DNA from 4 places in the Chryseomicrobium aureum genome. Region 4 is predicted to be linked to each of the others. Evidence: riboswitches for the same ligand, from Rfam matches in the RefSeq annotation. Region 4 holds a riboswitch; each other region holds the start of a gene.
What was found. Region 4 has a riboswitch for S-adenosylmethionine ahead of metK (methionine adenosyltransferase). Riboswitches for the same ligand answer to the same signal wherever they lie in the genome.

Region 1 (4,216 bases), 810 kb from region 4:
GAACGCCAGAAACACGCTTCGGAATCAGCCGCGCCCGCAAAGGCTGGTTGTGGTTTCGACTTCGAATGGAATCGAGTTGCGCCTCCTAGAAATCCCGCAAGAAGCCATCGCATCCCATGAAGCAAAGAGCGCTTCACGGGCTCCGCTGTCATCTTGCACAATTTCTGAACAGTCGGCTCCACATCTAAAACTAAATCGAAATCATAAACCCAGCCCGCTTCCCAATAATCTCCGCGTAATCTTCTACCATCACACTCGCCGTCGGGTACATCCCTGCTCCAGGGCCAACAAGTGTCAATGTGCCGATGTAGTTTGTATCGACTGCCACTGCATTGTTCACTCCTTCGATTGCATACAGTGGGTGGTCTGGTCCCACTAGTTGTGGGCCTACAGAAGCTTCTAAACGTCCATCGGGGTGCTGAACGATTTCAGCGACATGACGGTAGCGTAAGCCTTCCGACTGTGCGCGCTGAATATCGTCTAATGTAATTGTATCGATTCCTCTTACATCCACCTCGCTTCGTTCTGGTTGTTTATCAAATGCGAGCGCACTCAAAATCATCAGCTTATGAAACGCATCCATTCCGGATACATCGTTGTAAGGATCTGCTTCTGCATAGCCAAGTGCTTGCGCATCACGAAGTGCAGCGTCGAAGGCACTATTGTCTGTGCGCATTGAAGTCAGGATATAATTCGACGTCCCGTTCAAAATCCCTTGAATGCGATGGACCGTGTTGACTTGCAACAGGTTCTTGAGGGTCTTGATGACCGGTACGCCCCCTGCTGTAGTGGCTTCGTACCCGATATAGACACCCTTTGATTTCGCTCGTTCATGAAGATCGATATGATAGCGCGAGAACATGACTTTATTTGCTGTGATGACATGGCACCCTTTGTCAATTGCCCGGCATAAATACCCATAGGCTGGGTCTTCCCCTACAATCGCTTCAAATACGACCTGCAATCCAGGAATGGCCAAGATGTCGTCGAACTTATCTGTGATGAGAACGCCCGGGGTTGCAGGACGAGGTTTTTCCAAATCATTCACAAGAATTGCGCCAACTTCAATGTCGAGGCCAAGAGAGCGTTGCAACTCTTCTCCTTTATCTTGCAAAATGCGGTAGATTCCTTGTCCCACTGTCCCGTATCCTAAAATTGCTGCTCGTAGTTTTGCCATCTTCATTCCTCCAAGTCCATTCACCGTAGTATTTTTCCTATTTTAGAGGAAGATTTTAAAGAAAACAAGAAAAATCTTTCCTGAGGATACATTTGTTTTTCTTGTATGGACAAATTAGACGGGAAGAGCGGCTTTTTTAACAGCTTGTAATCCTGCATCTAGTGCTTCTAAAATATCGTCAATATGCTCCAATCCAATCGACAAACGAACAAGTTCTGGCGTCACACCTGTTCGCGCAAGTTCTTCACCTTCACCTAATTGCTGGTGTGTCGTGGAGGCCGGATGGATAATCAATGATTTGGCATCTCCTACATTTGCTACATGCGAGAACAATGGAATGGAATCAATTAATAATTGCCCTGCCTGTTTCCCACCTTTTACTCCGAACGTTAGAATCGAGCCGGCACCTTGTCCTAAATACTTCTTCGCCAGTTCATGAGAAGGATGCTCTTCAAGTCCCGGATAGTTCACCCACTCTACTTCTTCATGTTGCTTCAAATAGTTTGCCACAACTTGTGCGTTCTCATTGTGCCTTGGGACGCGTAAGTGAAGTGTCTCCAGACCTTGCAGGAAAGAAAAAGCCGATTCCGGGCTTAGAGCGGGTCCAAAATCACGCAGCAATTGCACGCGAAGTCGGATAGCAAATGCTACTTGTGGTACGTCAATTCCGTAACGCAGACCGTGGTAGGTCACGTCTGGCTCTGTATATCCCGGGAATTTATCTGAGTTCCAGTCAAAATTTCCGCCATCGACCACTACACCTCCAATTGTAGTCCCGTGCCCACCAATCCATTTTGTAGCGGAATGGATGACAACGTGGGCACCGTGGCGAATCGGCTGTGTTCCGTACGGTGTAGCAAATGTGTTATCGATCAAGAGAGGTACACCCACTTCGTTCGCAACCTGCGCGACTGCTTCGATATCCAGTACGTTCAAACTTGGATTTCCAATCGTTTCAGCAAAGAAACCTTTCGTGTTCGAAGTGACCGCTGCACGGAAATTCTCAGGATCTGTGGAATCGACAAACTTCACAGTGATTCCGTAGCGTGGAAGTGTATGGGCGAATAAGTTGTATGTTCCACCGTACAGGTTCGATGCGGCAACAATTTCATCGCCTGCCCCTGCAATATTCAAAATAGAAAAGGCGATTGCAGACATTCCAGAGGATAATGCAACGGCAGCTGTCCCTCCTTCAAGTTGGGCGACGCGTTGTTCAAACACATCGACTGTCGGATTGCCGATACGTGTGTAAATGTTGCCTGCCTCTTTCAGTGCGAATAAATTTTGCGCGTGCTCTGTGTTTTGGAAAACGAATGAAGTGGTCTTATGGATGGGTACCGCGCGTGATCCTGTGACGGGGTCTGGTTGTTGGCCTCCGTGAAGTAAAATCGTTTCTGGTCGTAAGTTTGTCATTGTTCTTCCTCCTTTTTGTTGGGTAGAGCAGACATCCAGAGAGGAAGAGACAATGAAAAAGCCCCTCTTCAATTAAGAAGAGGAGCCTCAGCTTGTCCTCCTCTTATCTTCCAGACCGAAATCGATCTGTAGGAATTAGCACCTTTCCAAGCAAAATTGCTTGTTGGTTGCCGGGCTTCGCAGGGCCTAGTCCCTCCGCCACTCTGGATAAGAGTACATATACGTCTGTCTATTGCATTGAAGTATAAAACAGCAAGGAAACATCTGTCAACACCCCATTTGAAATTTTCTGTTTTTTCAGCCAGAAATCGCTTGCCAAACACTCTGAATTGCGAAAGAATAGACGGTGAGACCTTCGATTATCGAAGAATCCAAGGAGGATTTTGCATGACAACACAATTCCAAGAGTATACATATGAACGTCCGGATATGGTTGCTCTCAAATCACGCGCAAAAGAGGCAGTAGAAGCATTCAAGGCCGCGTCTTCTTATGAAGAGCAAAATGAAGCGATTCAAACTCTCAACACACTGCGTGCAGACTTTTCGACAATGGCAAACCTTGTCTACATCCGCGCATCCATTGACACGAACGATGAATTTTATCAAAGTGAACGGGATTATTTTGATGAAATCTCTCCTGAGATGGAAGAGATCGTGACAGACTATTACAAAGCCCTTGTAGACTCACCATTTCGTTCAAATTTAGAAGAACGCTGGGGACAACAATTGTTTGATTTAGCCGAGTTCCAAATCAAATCGTTCTCACCAGAGATCATGCCACTTCTTCAAAAAGAAAATAAATTGGCATCGGATTATTCAAAGCTTGTGGCTTCTGCTCAAGTTGAATTTAACGGCGAGACGCTGACACTTGCTCAACTAGGACCGTTTGCAGAATCGACAGACCGTGAAACGCGTAAAAAGGCAAAAGAAGCATCGTTTGGTTTCTTCGCATCTCACGCAGAGAAATTCGATGCAATTTATGATGAGCTTGTAAAAGTACGTACAGAGATTGCGCACAAGATGGGCTATAAAAACTTCGTCGAACTTGGCTATATCCGTATGAACCGTATCGATTACAATGCGGAGATGGTAAAGACGTTCCGCGACCAAGTGCGCGACTATATTGTACCTGTCGCGACTAAACTGTATGAGAAACAAGCAAAGCGCATCGGTGTAGAGAAATTAAAACACTACGATGAGCCACTAACCTTCTTAACAGGAAACGCAACGCCACAAGGTTCGCCTGAATGGATCATTGATGGTGGAAAGAAGATGTACGAAGAGCTGTCTCCTGAGACAAACGAGTTTTTCCAGTTCATGCTCGACCGTAATTTGATGGACCTTGTCGCGAAAAAAGGGAAAGAAGCAGGCGGATATTGTACATTTATCGAAAACCACGATTCTCCGTTCATCTTCTCAAACTTTAATGGGACATCTGGGGACATCGACGTGTTAACACACGAAGCGGGTCACGCATTCCAGGTATTCTCAAGCCGCAACATTGGAATTCCTGAGTACATTTGGCCGACTTATGAATCTGCAGAAATTCATTCGATGAGTATGGAGTTTTTCACATGGCCATGGATGGAAAACTTCTTTAAAGACCAGACAGAAAAATATAAGTAT
Region 2 (4,216 bases), 380 kb from region 4:
TTTTAAAAAATAACAATGGAGACCTCACTACTTGGTCTCCTATCATCCACTATTTACTCATAATCCAATCAAGCATTTCAACTCGTTCACCAACCACGGGATCTCTATCTTCGACCATCCATGCATAATACACCGTTCCTAATGCTTTGATTGCATCCACTAATAAATTCTCTTCAAATCCATGCTCATCAATCAACAATTCAACTTTTAATTTAAATTCAACCAAGTTCTTGTTCTTATTAAATAAAAATTGCACACAATCATAATATCTATGACCAACGACGCCTTTTGGATCAATGATGACAAATCCACGCAAATCATCCCACAAAATGTTCTCATGATGCAAATCTCCATGTAAAATCGTCGTTTGATGCAACTCATGAATTCTTTGTTTAGCGCGTTTTGCTTCTAATCGCCAATCTTCAGGAATCGCATCATAGTGAGTCTCTAAACTTTCAAACCATCGCTCAATTTGTGGTAACTGATTCAAATCGGTAGTTGGCACCTGCGTGTCATGTAACCTCCTCCACTGCTCCACAAATAATCGAACACTCGTTCTCGTGTCGGGAAATCGGACATTTAGTGTATAACCAGGCGATATATTTTCCATAATATAGTAGCCGGAGTCGGTATTTTCAAACAAGAGCTGTGGTACTCCAAACGTTCCAAAGACCTGCATAGCAACTGCTTCATTTGTGAAATCAGTACCGGGAATACCAACCTTCAAGACAACAGACTTCCCCTTCATCGTTGCTCGGGCCACATAATTGTAGGACAGGTTCGAAAATGGCGTCAGTCCAGTCAATTTATGTAAACGAGCGATCTTCTCAAGTTGTTTCGGGAGTTCTACTAGCCACACCTCGCCTCTCTTTCCGAACGCAACCCGGATCTTTTCTTCAAAGCTCATGACGAAGTGCTCCACTCAAAAGGGGTCTGCTGGTAGACATAATAATTTAACCAATTCGAGAACAATAAATGGGTGTGAGAACGCCACGTGTTTTGAGGATCTTTTGTTGGGTCATCATCAGGAAAATAATTCTCTGGCACTTCGCACTCCAATCCTTTTGCGATGTCTCGCTCATATTCATCTCGTAATGTCGTCGCATCATATTCTAAATGACCAGTTGCCATGATGTGGCGTTGGTCTTTTGATTGCACCAAAAACACACCCGCTTGATCTGAAACTGCTACTACTTCAAGGGCTGGCTGCTTCAAGAGTTTTTCGTAACTGACCGTCGTATGACGAGAGTGCGGTGCCAAGAACGTATCATTGAATCCGCGAACAAGCGGACTATGAGGTGTTAACAACGAGTGTGGGTAAACTCCCGAACATTTCTTCGGTAAATCTTCTTTCTCGATAGTAAACTCGTGATAAAGCACGGCCTGAGCTCCCCAGCAAATCGATAACGTTGATGTCACATGCGTCTTCGCCCAAAATAACAAGGTCACAATCTCAGGCCAGTAGGCCACTTCTTCAAAGGGCATTTGCTCGACCGGCGCGCCCGTCACAATCATTCCGTCAAATCGTCGGTCTTTGATATCCTCGAATACTTTATAAAACTGATCCAAGTGACTGCTACTGACATTTTTCGGTTGATAACTAGCCATACGTAAAAATGTCACATTCGTCTGAAGTGGCGTATTTCCAAGTAAACGCAGTAACTGATGCTCGGTTTTCTCTTTTTCCGGCATCAAATTGACAATGAGTACTTCAAGTGGACGAATATCTTGCGTGTGCGCGCGTTCTTGGTCCATCACGAAGATATTTTCATCACGGAGTTTTTCAATTACAGGTAAATCTTTCGGCAAATTGATTGGCATTGGTTTCTCTCCTTAAAAAAACACTCTACCCATAACAAGGGCAGAGTGTCGGTAGTATTATCTTCCAAGTCAGCACTTGATGGAGGAAGCACCTTTCTGTCAAACAGAGGTTGCTGAAGCGTCACCGGGCCATGTCCCTCGACTTCTCTTGATAATGAATATGCAATTTTGTATTGATGCGATTGTATCAAACGCAATCGTAAAGTTCAAGCCTACTCTTCGATATCAAATATCAATTCGTCTTCATCGCTCAAACTGCTTCCATCTGAGAAGAATGCAGTCGTAGTCAATACGAGCTGTGTCGCTTCTTCCCCTTCTTCTGGCACCCAGCGTTCATCCGGCATGATTTCAAACGGAATCATGAGCGTTCCTTTTGATGCCGGATTGCCGACTGGCTCAAAGGATAGTTTTGCAATCAATTCACGTTTTTCTTTCTTGCATACTTCTAAACGGATGTCTTCTACCTCTTCTTGCTGCTCCAGTCCCTCGATGTAAATGGTGCCGGATAAATTGATGCCATGTTCGATATACGGGTGATCGACCACCGTATCGATTTTGATAAGACCTTTTTCAATATGGGATTCAAACGAGTTCATACTTACTCCACCTTATTCGTTTTCGATAAATATTCGTAGTGATTCTCCACAACCGGTTCATAACGATTATACCGCATTTTAAATAACCGGAAGAAGTGAGTCACGATTACTTTAACTATAGTATACCCTGGAATCCCAAGGATAACGCCAGGCACTCCAAATAAGGAACCTGCTGTTACAAGTACGAATATGATGGTAATCGGATGAATATGCAACGTTTTCCCCATAATCTGCGGAGAAATGAATTTTCCTTCAACAAGTTGCACGACCGTCCATACAGCAGCGAGTTTGAGAAGCATGAATGGCGACTGCACGAGCGCAATAATTACTGCTGGTGTTATTGCAATAATCGGCCCTAAATAGGGAACCACACTCGTCACCATTGCAATAGCACCTAATAACACTGCATATGGCATCTGGATGATGCTAAATCCGATGAACACCATAATTCCAATAGCTGCCGATACTAACAGCTGACCCTGGATATACGAACTGATTTGACGGTCAATGTCTGCAAACACTTGAGCCGTCTCCTCACGCATACGCGGAGGCAATAGACGTAAAAAGTATTGTGGTAACTTTTCTCCATCTTTTAATAAATAGAACAAGATAAATGGAACGGTAACAATCGCAAGTACAAAACTTGTAATCGCTCCAATGAATGAACTGATACCCGTTGCAACACGTGCGAACGTATCTTGGAAGAACACCGCCAATTGACTTGGTAGCTCTTGTATCCACTGATTGATATCTGCTTCTAGTGAATTATAAATCCCTGAAAACATCGATGTTTGTAGCCATATTATAATGTTATTAATGAGTTGAGAAAAAACTTCTGGGAAGTTCTCAACAAATCGAATGGTCTGATCTTTTAAAAATGGGAACACTAAGAATACAAGTAGTGTAATCAGTCCAATCACTGCCAAGAACAGAATCACTATTCCCCAGATACGGGGAATCTTCATCTTCTCAAGTAAACGTAGAATCGGACGTAACAAGTAATACAAAATAGTCGCCAAAATAATCGGTAACACGACATTCCCTAAAAATACGGTGAATGGATTGAAGACAAACGATACCAAATCAAAGATAAAAATCGTCAACCCAATCAGTAGAAGCAGTAACAAAGCAAAGATTGTATTTTTTCCGCCTAAAAATTGAATAAAGCGTGTATCAAAAAAACCTGGTTTCTTGTCATCAAACATAGAGATCCTCCTACTCTAAGAACTCAGCAATTGCTGCTTGTGCTGCTTGTTGATCAATTTCGATGACGCTTCCTGCATGACTGTATGAATTGTAGCGGTATTCTCCTTCTCGAGGAATCGTTAAACGCTCTACTTCAGGGCTTCCGCCTAGCGCCACATCTAACAAGTAATTCAACTTATCTGTATTTGTAATATCCGTTTGAATGTACCCATTTAAAGCACCCGCAAACTTCGGAAGACGATGAAGATTGCCGACAGATGTTACTTCGTTAGAAAGTGCTTCAATGACAACTTGTTGCCGTCTCACTCGACCGAAATCACCTTCTTCGTCTTTTCGGAAGCGCGCATATCCTAGTAACTCTTGGCCGTTCAATTGATGCACCCCTTGTTTGAGTTCGACACCAATCTCTTCAGACATATCTTTTTCAACATCAATTTCGATTCCGTTTGGTGCAAGGATATCGACCATCGTCTCGAAACTTGTAAAGTCAATGAGTGCGTAATGATGAAGGGGAATGCCAAACATCCCTTCAATAGTCTGTCTCGTCAAATCCGCTCCACCGAGATAATAGGCCGTATTTAATTTATAAGATT
Region 3 (4,216 bases), 660 kb from region 4:
CTGTGGCATCCACTAAAGCTTCAAGTGTACCTTCTCCTCCGTCGGCAATCGGAACAACCGTACAATTGATGTCTGGACGAACAGATTGAATCCCTTCTCGAATAGCCATTCCTGCTTCTTTCGCGCTAAGAGTTCCTTTAAACGAATCTGGACTGATGATGATGTTCATGTTCCTCACCCCATTTCATAAACGCTTACAAAAAGCCTAGCAGGTACTCTCACCCGCTAGGCTTTCGTTTATTCTCCGCGCTTTGAAGCGTACCAGCGCGCTGCCGCTTGTCGTAACACCTCTTCAGGCTTTTCAAGCGCTTGCTCTACTTCTTTCTCTGAAGTGGCAAGTACCACGACTTCATTGAAAACATCGTTAGCTTCTTCAGCCACATCGATATCGCCACTTCCAGCAAACAATGTCACCGGCAAGCCTTTGTCCCCTGCAAACTTCGCCACGCCATGCGGTCCTTTTCCTTCTAAGAACGTATGCGCATCAAGGCGTCCTTCTCCAGTAATTACGTGTGTAACACCAGACAATGCATTTTCCCATCCTGATCGCTTCAGCACAAAATCGATTCCGTGATACCACTTGGTCGGGAAAAATGCTTGGACGGCTCCGCCTAAGCCTCCTCCAGAACCCGCTCCTGCTCGGTCATGCAGACGAACCCCGGTATGTGCCTCGATGACATCTGCTAGCTGTTGGAGTGCTGCTTCCACTTCTTCCGACTCTTCTGCTTGCAGGCCTTTCGTCTCCCCATATAGACGCGTTGCACCTTGAGGCCCTATATATGGAATCTGTACATCACTCACTACTGCGAATGTACATTCTTGAAGACGTTTATCAAACTCTGCATCATCTAACCGATCAAGATGTTTAAGTTGTACCAAATCTCCTGACATTTCCTGACCCTCTTTGTCTAAAAACTTCAATCCAAGAGCCCGTAACATACCTGCTCCTCCGTCATTTGTTGCACTGCTCCCAATTGCCAAAACAAAATTGCGATGCCCTTCATCAAGTGCTGCACGAATCAGTTCACCGGTGCCAAACGTAGACGCGAGTCGTGGGTTCTGTTCATGCTTTTTGACATAGGAGAAACCGGAAGCTTGCGCCATCTCAATCACACATGTATGACGCGAAAGCCCTGTGACACCATACTTCGCCTCAACCGGACGGCCAAGCGGGTCATGAACAGTGGCCGTTTTGTATGTTCCTCTCGTTGCATTCATAAGCGCATCCAAAGTTCCTTCCCCTCCATCTGCAATCGGGAACTCTACAATTTCAAGCGTTGGATCGACAGACTGCAAGCCTTGTGCAATAGCACGGGTTGCTTGTTTAGATGTTAACGTTGTTTTCCAAGCATCTGAGCTGATGATGAATTTCATGGCTGTTCCCCCTAAAATAGTCGTTTGACGGATGGACCGAATAAGTAGAAATGTAAATCCTGTTTCTTTTCTTCTATACTTCGTGATAGTCGCGCAATCTCCTGCTCAAGTGCTGTAATTTCTTCGATCGCCTCATCGACTCGCTGGCGAGATATCTCTTCCCCAAGCTCCAAGTAGTGCAACTGCGCTTCTAGTGCTTTGACCTGTTGATGACGCTGCATAGCCCCCGCATAGCTTTTGACTTCTTTCGTCTTTAATTCATACAACTGCTTTTCAAGTGCTTCTTTTCCCATGTGAATCGCCTCCTAAAATTGTGCCAAACAAAAAACTCTTCCCCACGAGAGAGAAGAGTTGCAAGTGCACAATTTCTCCTCATCGTTCAGGTATCCCCTGTTGGATGGAGCACCTTACCGCGCGGGCAGGTTGCTGAGACTTCGTAGGGCCAATTCCCTCCATCTCTCTTGATAAGAAAAGAGTTCATGTTCAGTTAGGTCAAGTATAGCAGAAAGAGGGGGAATTTCCCAGCCTCATTTCGATCGGATATCATCTTCATCAGCATTTTTATGGTTATACAGTTCGTTCTCGCCATCTTTATCCGCAGGGTCTTCCCGATAAAAGAACGGATCACTATCGATTTTTTCTTCTTCAGTCAATGATTTTTCATCGCTTGGCATTGGAATCTTCCCACTATTTACTTTCTCTTTATCTTTGTCTTTTTCAAACATTGTGCATCCCTCCACTTATTCTGAATTAGTAAAGTATTCCCTCCAACCACCTGTTTAAAACGACTCGAGCAGGGAAATAGGAATTCAAGGAGGCGATTTGAAATGCCATGGACAAAAACGGACTATCCCGATTCCATGAAAAATTTAGACGCTAGTGTACGGAATAAAGCGATTGAGATGGCAAATGCGATGGTGGATGACGGTATGGAAGAAGGCCGCGCCATTTCTATTGCAACGGCGAAAGCACGTGACTATGTTAGCGGGAGTGACAATTCTTCACGCCCTCATTATGTAGTGAAAGCACATGAAGACGACTGGATACTTATGAAACAGGACGGAGAAAGGGCCATTAAGACGGCTACTACAAAAGAATCGCTTCTTGAAGAAGCAAAAACATATGTCAATGATAAAGATGGCATTTTAAAAGTGTTTAAACAAGATGGATCCGTTGAAGATACCTATTATGAATGAGGAGGAATGGTGATGAGCGAAAAATTAAAGGTAGGCATTATTTTAGGGAGTACGCGTGATGGTCGGGTCAGTCCACAAGTTGGAGAATGGCTCGTCGAAAAAGCGAAAGGTCGTGAAGACGCCAATTATGAACTGGTAGATATCAAGGATTTTGACCTTCCACTGCTTGGGACAGCTGAATCAGAAGGTGTAAAACGATGGAATGAAAAGCTCGACTCCCTCGATGCCTTTGTATTTGTTGTCGCAGAATACAATCACAGCATGACGGGAGCTTTAAAAAACGCATTTGATAGTGCGAAAGAGTCTTGGCACAACAAAGCAGCTGGAATTGTCAGTTACGGATCTGCAGGAGGTACACGTGCAGCTGAGCATGTTCGACAAGTATGCGCTGAGCTTATGATTGCAGATGTACGTGTACATCCTGTCTTATCCTTATTCTTAGATTTTGAAAAAGGACAAACATTTACACCTCGTGACCTTCACGACAAAAACGTCAACGACATGTTTGACCAAGTACTCGCATGGGGCGGGGCATTGAAACCACTACGTACAAACAAAGCCTGAGGAGACTTCCTCAGGCTTTTGGCATGATGGAATATGGTTCCCCTAGCCAGTCCATTAATTCGTCAAACCCATCTCGCCCACTTTTTAAGCCGAATTCATATAACGCAGACAACCGCTGTGGATTGCGTTCTGCTCGACTGATTTTAAACGTTTCTTGTGGATGAATAACAAATGCATCGCCTTGCGTTTCTAATTCATCCAGCCAATCCAGGGTATTGTTGATACATGAACTTACTGACGCCTGAAAACCGGGAAGCTGCTTTGCGATACCCCTTTGGACGTGTCAAAACGACAACGGGGCGCTCTACTCCATCCTCAAGTGCTTTCTTTAATGGGATTGGATCGGCAATGCCACCGTCCATTAACTTTAGCCCCTTATACTCAACTGGTGCAGCCATAAAGGGTAAAGAACTAGAGGCCCGAACCACCTTCAAAATCTCATCCCGAGGTGCTCCTTTTTCAAAATAGATTGGTTTTCCACTATAGCAATCAGTCGTTCCAATGACAAAACGTTCCGGAGATGCAGAAAACGTTTCGTAATCGAATGGGACAAGTTCATTCGGCAACTTATCAAAGAGCAAGTCCATCCCAAACAATTCTCGTTTTGTCACTAAATTTTTTAAAGAAATATAATCCGGATGCGTCACATAGTCAATGGATACTTTCCGATTTCTATCTCGTTGTCTAGCTGCATAGGAAGACCCGTGACATGCCCCTGCCGAAACCCCTATGACATATGGAAAATAATAGTCCTGCTCCATAAATGATTCTAAAATACCTCCAGTAAAAACGCCTCGCATGCCTCCGCCTTCTAAAATTAATCCAGCTCCGTTCATCGCGACCTCTCCTTTTTACTTCTCTCATTCTAGTATTTCGCAAAAGCAATCAGGAAGCAACTGGAATCTCGAAATTAAATCCTATCAAAGCACTTTGAATTGGAATTTAAATACCTGACTTGGTATACTGTTTGAACAAGAAACAACATGAAAGTAGGGAAAAAAATGACGATTTACCAAAGTATAACTGAATTGATAGGCGATACTCCTGCCGTCAAATTAAACCGCGTTGTCCCAGAAGGTGCA
Region 4 (4,216 bases):
TGACCTCGCTCGTGACTTGGGGAGGAGTGTCTTCCATCTATTTGACATATGAAGAACGTGTAGACATGCGCCGGATGATGAAACGCATCTACGGCGGGACCCCTAAAAGGGCTCCAGAAGCGTTTGAAGATCGTGACGTGCTACAGCAATTAGAACGTATGAATGCACCCGTTCTCATCATTCATGGGGAACTAGATACGAATGTTGGGTTTGAGCACGCGACGATTCTGGAGGAGAAATTGAAAGGTTTAAATATGCCTGTGACTACGAGGTATCTAGAAAACCACCATCACTTTGTGCCCGACCCACTGAACCGACAGATTTTACGCGAAGCGCTCGAGTGGATGCTTGAGCAGGGGCGCTGAGCGAGCGTTCATAGGACGAATTGGAGATTTCTTCTACACTACCCGTGATTTCTTCTACCCAAATCGGTTTTTATTCTACCGAAGTCATATTATGGAAACTAACTAAAGAAAATGTGCAAAAAACAAGGCCCACTCGGATTGAGTAGGCCTTGTTCTGTATGTCCAATTAAATAATTGGTCCACCTTTAGAGATGATCTCTTCAGAAACACCAGAGAACTTTTTGAAGTTCTCGCGGAAGCTATCTGCAAGTTCTTTTGCTTTTTTGTCATATGCATCTTTGTCTGCCCATGCATTGCGTGGGTTCAAGACGTCACTTGGTACGCCAGGAACTTCTTTAGGAATCGCAACGCCGAATACAGATCCTTGCTCTGTTTCTACGTTCTCAAGTTTCCCTTCGATTGCAGCGCGAACCATAGCGCGTGTGTAAGAAAGTTTCATACGCGTTCCAACGCCATACTCTCCGCCAGTCCAACCTGTATTGACAAGGTAGACGTTTGCGCCGTGCTCGTCAATTTTGTTTCCAAGCATCTCTGCGTATACAGCAGCTGGAAGTGGTAGGAATGGAGAACCGAAGCATGTTGAGAATACTGGTTGTGGGCTTGTGATCCCGCGCTCAGTTCCAGCAAGTTTTGATGTGAAGCCACTTAGGAAGTGGTACATCGCTTGTTCTTTTGTTAATTTCGAGATTGGAGGCAATACGCCAAACGCATCCGCCGTTAAGAACACGATTGTTTTTGGATGACCAGCAACAGAAGGCACCATGATGTTGTCGATGTAATCGATTGGGTAAGCAGCACGTGTATTCTCTGTTAAAGAGTTGTCATCGTAATCTGCTTCACGCGTCTCTTCGTTTACGACTACGTTCTCAAGAACAGTACCGAATTTGATTGCGTTATAGATCTCAGGCTCATTTTCTTCTGTTAGGTTGATACATTTTGCGTAGCATCCACCTTCCATATTGAAGACGCCCGTATCGGACCAACCATGCTCGTCGTCACCAATTAAATGACGGCCTTTGTCAGCAGATAAAGTTGTTTTCCCAGTTCCAGATAGACCGAAGAACAATGTAACGTCGCCTTCTTCGCCTACGTTTGCAGAACAGTGCATTGGAAGAATGCCTTGCTCCGGAAGCAAGTAGTTCATAATACCAAAGATGGATTTTTTCATCTCACCCGCATACTCCGTACCACCGATTAATACGATGCGCTCTTCAATAGACACCATGATGAACGTCTCAGAGTTCGTACCATCAACTGCAGGATCTGCTTTGAACGTTGGAGCACTCACAATTGTGAATTGTGCTTCGTGGTTAGCAAGCTCTTCAGCAGTTGGACGAATGAATAATTGATGGGCGAACAAGTTGTGCCATGCGTATTCATTGATTACTTGGATTGGTAGGCGAGACGCTTCGTCTGCACCAGCGAATCCTTTAAATAAGAAAAGAGCATCTTTTGCTTGTAGGTAATCGACAACTTTAGCATATAAGTTTTGGAATACTTCTTTTGAGATTGGGCGGTTGACTGAACCCCAATCTACTTTATCACGTGAAATATCTTCATCTACCATATATTTATCTTCTGGGGAACGCCCCGTATACTTTCCAGTTTCAGCACGTAGTGCACCAGTTGAAGTCAGCATACCTTCACCACGAGCAGTTGCTTGTTCAACAAGTTCCGCTACAGATAGTTGCGTGTGGACTTGGTCTCCCGATAATAAAGACTGAATTGCGCTTTTTGTATCGATCGATTGCATAGGTTAAATACCATCCTTAAATAGATTTTCCGAAGTGACGGAATGCTAATATGTGAATTAGTATAACACATTAAACTAAATAGTCTACACTAATACGTCACTTGACTAGTGATTTTTTTGTGGGGACTTTCACACAGTTTTTTGTTGACTTTCGATAGGTGAATGCGTATGATGGAAAATTGAACGGATACTCTTATCCCGAGCTGGTGGAGGGGTCAGGCCCTATGAAACCCGGCAACCTCAATAAGATAGAGATGCAAGACTTATTGAAAAGGTGCCCAACCTGAGACAGGGGATTCCCCTGATTGATAAGAGTGAAAGGTGCAAAGAAATCATCCTTTCCTCATTAGTGAGTGAAAGGATTTTATTATTTATGAACGCCTTCAACCATGCGCCAAATCCAAAACAGCTTCAAGTATTCTAGGCTTGCCATGGGGAATGAGTACCGGTTCAATTCACGGGAGCAATCCCGCAGGATCAAGAAGGAGGAAATATATCATGACACAACGTCGATTATTCACTTCGGAATCAGTAACAGAAGGCCATCCGGATAAGATTTGTGACCAAATCTCAGATGCGATCCTTGACGCAATCTTAACTGAAGACCCGAATGCACGTGTAGCGTGCGAAACAACTGTCACAACTGGACTTGTTCTAGTTGCTGGAGAAATTACAACATCTGCTTATGTAGACATTCAAAAAACGGTGCGTGAAACAGTTCGAGAAATCGGCTACACACGTGCAAAATTCGGTTTTGACGCAGATACATCTGCTGTTTTAACTGCAATTGATGAGCAGTCTGCAGATATCGCAGCTGGAGTAGACCGTGCACTTGAGGCACGCGAAGGGTCCATGACAGACGCTGACATCGAAGCGATCGGAGCGGGTGACCAAGGTCTGATGTTCGGATTTGCTTGTAATGAAACAGAAGAATTAATGCCACTTCCAATCAGCTTGGCGCACAAATTATCACGTCGCTTATCGGAAGTACGTAAAAACGAAACACTTGAGTACTTACGTCCAGACGGTAAAACACAAGTGACTGTTGAATACGATGAAAACGGCAAGCCAGTGCGTGTCGATACAATCGTAATTTCTACACAACACGCTCCTGAAATTACTCTAGAGCAAATTCAGTCTGATTTGAAAGAACACGTCATCAACGCAGTCGTACCGGCTGAGTGGATTGACGAAAACACGAAATACTTTATCAACCCAACTGGCCGCTTCGTAATCGGTGGACCACAAGGAGATGCTGGTTTAACTGGCCGCAAAATCATCGTTGATACGTACGGTGGTTATGCACGTCACGGTGGCGGTGCATTCTCTGGGAAAGATGCAACAAAAGTTGACCGCTCTGCAGCATATGCAGCACGTTATGTTGCGAAAAACATCGTAGCAGCGGGTCTTGCAGATAAAGTAGAAGTGCAACTTGCTTATGCAATCGGTGTAGCACAGCCAGTTTCAATCGCTGTGGATACATTCGGTACAGGAAAAGCAACAGAAGCAGACATGGTAACATGGATTCGCGAGTTGTTTGACCTACGCCCAGCGGGAATCATCAAGATGCTTAATCTTCGTCGTCCGATCTACAAGCAAACTGCTGCTTACGGACACTTTGGTCGTACAGACATCGATGTACCTTGGGAAAAAACAGACAAAGCAGCTGAGTTGAAAGCAAAAGCTGGTTTATAAAATGAGGAAACTCCCGAGGAATTTACTTCCTTGGGAGTTTTTTTATTATTCTTGCAAACCTTTATAGTATTGACCCTTTTCATGATACTCACGCACTATGCGCTCCATGTCCTTCTTATCTTCCTCGTTGACAGCCCGCACAACCTTCGCTGGCCGTCCATATGCCATCATACCAGCAGGAATCACTTTTCCTTGAGGGACGAGACTACCGGCTCCGATAAATGCACCTTCTCCGATTTCGGCACCATCTAAAATGATGGAACCCATTCCAATTAAGGCACCTTTCCGGATAGTGCAACTATGCAGTGTCACTTGATGACCGACCGTTACTTCGTCTTCTATGACAAGTGGGAACTGGGGACTTTGGTGAAGGCAACAAAGATCTTGGATGTTGACCTTACGA

Region 1: it holds a riboswitch for S-adenosylmethionine, as region 4 does, so the genes downstream of both, ACF3OH_RS13130 (O-acetylhomoserine aminocarboxypropyltransferase/cysteine synthase family protein) here and metK (methionine adenosyltransferase) in region 4, are expected to answer to the same signal.
Region 2: it holds a riboswitch for S-adenosylmethionine, as region 4 does, so the genes downstream of both, metA (homoserine O-succinyltransferase) here and metK (methionine adenosyltransferase) in region 4, are expected to answer to the same signal.
Region 3: it holds a riboswitch for S-adenosylmethionine, as region 4 does, so the genes downstream of both, ACF3OH_RS12235 (hypothetical protein) here and metK (methionine adenosyltransferase) in region 4, are expected to answer to the same signal.

What each region holds. Positions count from the first base shown of each region.
Region 1 covers NZ_CP171117.1:2,498,253-2,502,468, forward strand. Annotated here, with positions in the region: gene ACF3OH_RS13125 (homoserine dehydrogenase) at 191-1,177, opposite strand; gene ACF3OH_RS13130 (O-acetylhomoserine aminocarboxypropyltransferase/cysteine synthase family protein) at 1,292-2,590, opposite strand; SAM riboswitch class I at 2,691-2,804, opposite strand; gene ACF3OH_RS13135 (M3 family oligoendopeptidase) at 2,978-4,216, shown strand, end outside.
Region 2 covers NZ_CP171117.1:1,303,534-1,307,749, reverse strand. Annotated here, with positions in the region: gene ACF3OH_RS06905 (aminoglycoside phosphotransferase family protein) at 50-907, opposite strand; gene metA (homoserine O-succinyltransferase) at 904-1,821, opposite strand; SAM riboswitch class I at 1,876-1,979, opposite strand; gene ACF3OH_RS06895 (sporulation protein) at 2,034-2,417, opposite strand; gene ACF3OH_RS06890 (AI-2E family transporter) at 2,420-3,622, opposite strand; gene ACF3OH_RS06885 (LCP family protein) at 3,633-4,216, opposite strand, start outside.
Region 3 covers NZ_CP171117.1:2,342,651-2,346,866, forward strand. Annotated here, with positions in the region: gene ACF3OH_RS12225 (glycerate kinase) at 1-169, opposite strand, end outside; gene ACF3OH_RS12230 (glycerate kinase) at 238-1,374, opposite strand; gene ACF3OH_RS12235 (hypothetical protein) at 1,386-1,667, opposite strand; SAM riboswitch class I at 1,744-1,845, opposite strand; gene ACF3OH_RS12240 (hypothetical protein) at 1,902-2,099, opposite strand; gene ACF3OH_RS12245 (DUF2188 domain-containing protein) at 2,202-2,570, shown strand; gene ACF3OH_RS12250 (NADPH-dependent FMN reductase) at 2,583-3,134, shown strand; partial or broken gene ACF3OH_RS12255 (patatin family protein) at 3,145-3,970, opposite strand; gene cysK (cysteine synthase A) at 4,136-4,216, shown strand, end outside.
Region 4 covers NZ_CP171117.1:1,686,948-1,691,163, reverse strand. Annotated here, with positions in the region: gene ACF3OH_RS08805 (prolyl oligopeptidase family serine peptidase) at 1-365, shown strand, start outside; gene pckA (phosphoenolpyruvate carboxykinase (ATP)) at 532-2,118, opposite strand; SAM riboswitch class I at 2,309-2,433, shown strand; gene metK (methionine adenosyltransferase) at 2,614-3,813, shown strand; gene ACF3OH_RS08790 (gamma carbonic anhydrase family protein) at 3,859-4,216, opposite strand, start outside.